2 regions of the Pseudoalteromonas sp. SR41-7 genome follow, and region 2 is predicted to be linked to the other one. Evidence: predicted binding sites of a transcription regulator. Region 2 holds the regulator's gene; the other holds the start of a gene.
The links. Region 2 encodes MetJ, which represses methionine synthesis genes. Its sites were predicted from a motif close to TAGACGTCTAGACGTCTA; they were not measured.
Positions count from the first base shown of each region.

Region 1: a site for MetJ is predicted at 1,901-1,918, ahead of metK (methionine adenosyltransferase). Genes of this name have one in related genera too.

Region 1 covers NZ_JACJEF010000015.1:49,962-53,609, forward strand. Annotated here, with positions in the region: gene tkt (transketolase) at 1-1,715, opposite strand, end outside; gene metK (methionine adenosyltransferase) at 2,020-3,171, shown strand; gene H5092_RS16785 (hypothetical protein) at 3,347-3,648, shown strand, end outside.
Region 2 covers NZ_JACJEF010000008.1:71,835-75,482, forward strand. Annotated here, with positions in the region: gene H5092_RS12500 (malic enzyme-like NAD(P)-binding protein) at 436-1,677, shown strand; gene metJ (met regulon transcriptional regulator MetJ) at 1,742-2,062, opposite strand; gene metB (cystathionine gamma-synthase) at 2,352-3,599, shown strand.

The DNA of each region.
Region 1 (3,648 bases), on a different contig from region 2:
CGTAGCTCAGTTGCTGAATCTTGTGCTAGTTGCACTTCAGAGCCTGTCGCAATGAAAATAATTTCAGGGTTGCCGTCACAGCTAAGGATGTAACCACCCTTTTTAACATCGCTTAATTGCTGTGCGTCACGCGCTTGTTGCTCAAGACCTTGGCGAGTAAAGATTAACGATGTAGGACCGTCTTTACGCTCAATAGCTTGTTGCCATGCAATTGCCGACTCAACTTGGTCACATGGGCGCCAGTTGTATAAGTTAGGCGTTAAACGCATGCTTGCAATTTGCTCTACTGGTTGGTGAGTTGGACCATCTTCACCTAAACCGATTGAATCGTGCGTGTATACAAAAATGCTTGGTTGCTTCATTAATGCAGCCATACGTACGGCATTTTTTGCATATTCAACAAACATTAAGAACGTAGCACCGTAAGGAATAAAGCCTTTATGAAGGGCAATACCATTCATAATTGCCGACATACCAAACTCACGTACACCGTAGTAAATGTAGTTACCGCTTGCATCGTCGTGTGTTAAACCTTTAGAGCCATCCCAAATTGTTAAGTTTGAGCCTGCTAAATCGGCTGAGCCACCCATAAATTCTGGTAATAACGGACCAAATGCGTTTAATGCATTTTGCGATGCTTTACGAGACGCTGGGTTTGCAGGGTTTGCTTGTAATTGCTCAATGTACGCTTGAGATTTTTCAGCCCAATCGCCAGGCAGTTCGTTATTAATACGACGCTTGTATTCAGCCGCAAGCTCTGGGTATGCTTTTGCGTATGCTGCAAATTTTTCGTCCCAGCTTGATTCAAGCTGCTGACCTTTTTCTTTGCTATCCCATTGTGCGTAAATATCATCAGGAATTTCGAACGCATCGCCAGTCCAACCTAAGAATTCGCGAGACGCTTTAATTTCGTCATCACCTAGTGGTGCACCGTGACAATCGTGGCTACCAGATTTATTAGGTGAGCCGTAACCAATAATTGTTTTACAACAAATTAGTGATGGTTTATCGGTAACACTTTTAGCTTCTGCAATTGCAGCACTTATAGCATCGCTGTCGTGGCCATCAACACCACTAATTACATGCCAACCGTATGCTTTAAAGCGAGCTGGCGTGTCATCTGTAAACCAACCTTCTACTTCACCATCGATTGAAATGCCGTTGTCATCCCAAAATGCAACAAGTTTACCCAGACCTAATGTGCCTGCAAGTGAACCAGCTTCATGAGAAATACCTTCCATAAGGCAGCCATCGCCCATAAATGCATAGGTAAAGTGATCAACAATATCGTGACCTTCACGGTTAAACTGCGCAGCTAGCGCTTTTTCAGCAATTGCCATACCTACGGCATTTGTGATCCCTTGACCTAATGGACCCGTAGTAGTTTCGATTCCTGGTGCATAGCCATATTCAGGGTGACCTGGTGTTTTAGAATGCATTTGACGGAAGTTTTTAATTTCGTCCAGTGGTAAGTCGTAACCACTTAGATGCAATAGAGAATAGATAAGCATTGAACCGTGGCCGTTTGAAAGAATAAATCTGTCACGGTCAGCCCACTCTGGATTTGTTGGGTTGTGTTTTAGATAATCGCGCCATAATACTTCTGCGATATCAGCCATGCCCATAGGGGCTCCAGGGTGACCAGATTTGGCCTTTTGTACTGCGTCCATTGACAAGACGCGAATAGCATTTGCAAGTTCTTTGCGAGATGGCATGAATTCTCCTACCTTTATGTGTATTTGCGCGGGTATTTATGTGTTTGTTTATGCACCCAAGTAACTTGGGTTTGTTTATATCGACCATTCTTACTTATTGTGGGGGCTGTGTGCAATTAAAAACCCTATAAAAGTGAGGCATTATGAATATTTTTTAAGACCAAAAAGTTATTAGTAATTTTATTTAGACGTCTAGGCGTAAAAACACTATGCAAGGTGTTTTGTTTTCGATAAAATACGCCCCTTAATTTTTTAGCGCTAATACCGACGTTTGTGAAGCGCAATATTTGTGAGCAGAAATACAATGGCAAAACATTTATTTACTTCTGAATCAGTTTCTGAAGGTCATCCGGATAAAATCGCCGATCAAATCTCTGATGCGGTACTTGATGCTATCCTAGAGCAAGACTCTCATGCCCGTGTTGCGTGCGAAACTTACGTAAAAACAGGTATGGTTATGGTTGGTGGTGAAATCACTACTAGCGCATGGGTTGATATTGAAGAAATTACACGTAAAACAGTACGTGAAATTGGCTACACGCATTCAGACATGGGTTTCGATGCAGATTCATGTGCAATTTTAAACACTATTGGTAAACAGTCTCCTGACATTAACCAAGGTGTTGACCGTACTAGCCCAGAAGAACAAGGTGCTGGCGACCAAGGTCTTATGTTTGGTTACGCATGTAACGAAACAGAAGTGCTAATGCCTGCGCCAATTACTTACTCACACCGTTTAGTACAGCGCCAAGCGCAAGTACGTAAAAGCGGCGAGCTTAACTGGTTACGTCCAGATGCAAAATCTCAAGTTACTTTTGCATACGAAAATGGTAAGCCAGTAGGTATTGATGCAGTAGTACTATCTACTCAGCACAGCGAAGACATTTCGCAAAAAGATTTAGTAGAAGCGGTGATGGAAACTATCATCAAGCCGGTACTTCCTGCAGAGCTTATTACAAGCGCGACTAAATTTTTCATTAACCCAACGGGTCGCTTTGTAATTGGCGGACCAATGGGCGATTGTGGTTTAACAGGTCGTAAAATCATCGTTGATACATACGGTGGTATGGCTCGTCACGGTGGTGGTGCTTTCTCTGGTAAAGATCCATCAAAAGTTGACCGCTCAGCTGCATACGCTGCACGTTACGTTGCTAAAAACGTAGTTGCGGCTGGCCTTGCTGATAAATGTGAATTACAAGTTTCTTACGCAATCGGTGTTGCAGAGCCTACATCTATCAGCGTTGAAACGTTTGGTACAAGCAAGTTAGAAGAAAGCCGTTTAATCGAGCTTATTCGTGAACACTTTGACCTGCGCCCTTACGGTTTAATTCAAATGCTTGATTTAGAGCGCCCTATCTACCTTCCTACAGCGGCTTACGGCCACTTTGGTCGTGACGAATTCCCTTGGGAACGTACAGATAAAGCTGATGCACTTCGTGCAGCCGCTGGCCTTTAAGCTGAAAGTGTTGAAGAAAATTAAAAACGGCCCTTAATAGGGCCGTTTTTGTATCTAAAACTTATCAGTTACATTATTTGTAGTGCGTCTACAAAATAACTATAAAATCGACCTCGAATTCTTTTGTACTTTAGGTATATACTCATTTCATTATAAAAGCTTTAGGGATAGTTAAATGGCCGATAACTTTCGCGTTATATTTGCAGGACTTGCCGATAACGTTGACATAAAAACAGCGTGCGCAAACTTAGCTGCAAAATTAAAAACGTCAGATGAAAAAGTAGCTCTTTTTTTTAAAGGTAAGCCGCTGTTTGCGCCAAGCGATAAAGACAAAGCGTTAAAACAGACTAAGTTATTAGCAAGCCTAGGTATTAAAAGTAAGCTGCAAGCTGTTTCAAATGCGATTCAAAATAGCTCCCCCGCAGCTGCAAATAACAACCAACGTGATGAACGTATTTTTGATGCACTTGATTACAT
Region 2 (3,648 bases):
CATCACACCTTGCATAACTATTTCCTATTCTTATTCTGAGTATGCATAAACCTTTACAGACAAATCGATAGATATTCTCTATATTTTAAATAGTACAAATTTTAACTAGGTTGATAAAAGTAGCTAACGTGGGCTTATCTGTTTTTAAAGTAGTGTAGTAGGCTGTTATTTTAAGTTTATGATGATGCGTTAAACATACATTTTTTTAATATTGTAATAGACATAAACGCACCTCAAAACTTACTTTTTTGGTGAATTTTTATTTATCAAATGTTTATATAATCCTGCAAAGTTACTGAAAAACCTCTTAAAATTAAAGGATATAGCATATAACAGGATAGACCTGATATTGCTTGGAATTTAAAAATAATAAGGGTATCGTACCCCAAGACTCCACCTCTCACTTTAACTTAAATTGCAGGATACCATCGCGTTATGTCTGACTTTCGTGAACAAGCACTACATTATCACTCACATCCCGTACCTGGTAAAATTAGCATTGAGCTAACAAAACCAGCTGAAACAGTTCAAGACTTAGCCCTAGCTTATAGCCCAGGTGTCGCTGAGCCTGTACGTGAAATTGCCGCAGATCCTGCAAATGCATATAAATATACCGGTAAGGGTAACATGGTTGCGGTTATCACTAATGGTACTGCAATTTTGGGCTTGGGTAATTTAGGTCCTTTAGCGTCTAAACCAGTAATGGAAGGCAAGGCGTTATTGTTTAAACGTTTTGCAGGGCTTGATTCTATTGATATTGAAGTAAAGCACAAAACAACAGAAGACTTTATTAACACGGTTGCCAATATTGCTGACACATTCGGTGGTATTAACCTTGAAGATATTAAAGCACCAGAGTGTTTTGAAATTGAAAAAGCATTAATAGAGCGTTGTAGCATTCCTGTTTTTCATGACGACCAACACGGCACCGCCATTGTTACGGCTGCCGGCATGTTAAATGCACTAGAAGTACAAGGTAAATCAATTGAAGATGCAATAATTGTATGTTTAGGTGCAGGCGCTGCTGCAGTTGCGTGTATGGAACTGTTAATTAAGTGTGGTGCACTGCGTGAACACATTTATATGCTTGACCGCAAAGGTGTTATTCATACTCGTCGCGATGATTTAAATGAATATAAACAGCTTTTTGCTAACAATACCGATAAACGCACATTGCAAGATGTAATTGCAGATGCTGATGTGTTTGTTGGTGTTTCGGGTCCTAACTTGTTAGCTGCCGAAGATTTAAAACTAATGGCAGAAAAACCGGTCGTGTTTGCATGTTCAAACCCAGATCCAGAGATCGATCCTGCACTTGCTCACGGCGCACGCAACGATTTAATTATGGCAACAGGGCGCTCTGATTACCCTAACCAGGTTAACAATGTTTTATGTTTCCCGTTTATTTTCCGTGGTGCACTTGATGTACGTGCAAGCGCGATTAACGATGAAATGAAAATTGCTGCAGTTGAGGCTATTCGTAGTATTGCCAAAGAGCCTGTACCTGCAGAAGTTTTAAAAGCCGCAGGCGTAGATAAGCTAGAGTTTGGTGCGCAGTATATTATTCCAAAACCAATGGATCCGCGTTTACTACCGCGTATAGCTAAAGCTGTAGCACTTGCTGCGGTAGAGTCGGGTGTTGCGCAAATTGACTTGCCTGAAAACTATATGGCGTAATATATAACGCTTAAACAAAAAAACCTCAGCAATGCTGAGGTTTTTTGATTAAAAAGGTAACGATTTATTCTTCGTTTAAAATAGGCACTTCTAAACCCATTTCTTGCATTATCTTTTTAACTTCTTCTGGTACTTTTTCTGCGTTGTCTTTACGTAGGTCATCGTCATTTGGTAAAGGTTGGCCAGTAAATGCATGCAAAAACGCCTCACATAGCAATTCACTATTTGTTGCATGGCGAAGGTTGTTGATTTGACGACGCGTACGCTCATCCGTTAAAACTTTTAATACATTTAGTGGGATCGAAACGGTGATCTTTTTAACTTGCTCTGATTTTTTCCCGTGTTCTGCGTATGGGTGAATATACTCACCATTCCATTTAGCCATAAGATGTATCGTTGCCTCAGATTATTAATTTCTCACACGGTATAAAAAGCGTGTAAATATGCGTGAAATTCTATCGATTTAAAAAAGATAGTCAAATAATAGATACCGATCTATCTTAATAAGCCTATTTGGGATGTAAAAATAAGCTCACTTTTGTGAGCTAAAATGTGATACTAGCAAACGCCTTACCTAACTTTAGCCATCTAGAGCTTTAAAATCCTTTGACTTATTAAAACGGATAACTTACTCTTTTAGACGTCTAAACATCCAAATTAATCAGGTGACGAATATGAGCGAAAAAAACAAAGCGACCATTGCTGTACGTAACGGCGTTGATGCTGATAAACATCATGGTGCAGTGGTGCCGCCAATTTATTTATCAACGACTTATTCGTTTGCCGACTTTGATACTAAGCGTGAGTATGATTATGGCCGCAGTGGTAACCCTAATCGTGATATTTTAGCAGAGACGCTTGCTAAGCTTGAAGGTGGCGCTCGTGGCATAATTACGGCCACTGGTATGGCTGCCGTGCATTTAGCTACTCAGCTACTTAACAGTGACGACACGTTAGTAATTCCACATGATTGTTATGGTGGAAGCTATCGTTTATTTACATCGTTACAAAAACGCGGACTATTGAAGCTTGAAGTATTAGATTTAACAAAAGAAGAAAGCCTTCAACAAATTTTAGCAATTAAACCTAAGCTTATTTGGATAGAGACTCCAAGTAACCCAGTACTTCGTTTAACCGATATTAAAGCGGTTACCGATGTTGCTAAGCAATGCGGTGCATTGGTTGCCGCAGATAACACGTTTTTGTCTCCTGCCTTACAAAACCCTATTAAGTTTGGTGTAGATATTGTGGTGCATTCAACTACTAAATATATTAACGGGCACTCAGATGTAGTGGGCGGCGCTGTTATTGCTGCAACACAAGAGCTTGGTGATGAGCTTGCTTGGTGGGCAAATAATATTGGTATTACGGGCGCCCCTTTTGATAGTTATTTAACGCTTCGTGGTCTACGTACTTTAAATGTGCGCTTAAGGCAGCACCAAGAAAATGCGCTAGCAATAGCTGAGTACCTTGAAAGTTCCAATTTTGTAAGCCAAGTTTACTATCCTGGACTTGAGTCGCATCCTCAACATGAACTTGCTAAAGCACAACAACTTGGCTTTGGTGGCATGGTTAGTTTTGATATTAAAGGCGATATAAACGACGCGGCAGCATTTTTAACTAGCCTTAAAACGTTTAGTTTAGCTGAGTCACTAGGTGGCGTAGAGAGCTTAATTTGTCACCCTGCAACTATGACGCACGCAGGTATGGAGGCAAAGGCACGTTTAGAAGCGGGTGTGGGCGATACGCTTATTCGTATTTCGGTTGGGATTGAAGATATACACGATTTAATAGCTGACTTTGAACGAGTATTTGAACTTGTAAAACCAGGGCAAAATAAAAATGTTGGCCGTGTAGGCAAAGGTGCTGGCACTTCTGGTGGAAACGTTAAATTAAGTGCAGCCCGTCCAGCGCTTTGGTAATTAATACCAATCCGCAATAATACCTAATCAATTTGAGGGATTAAACCGC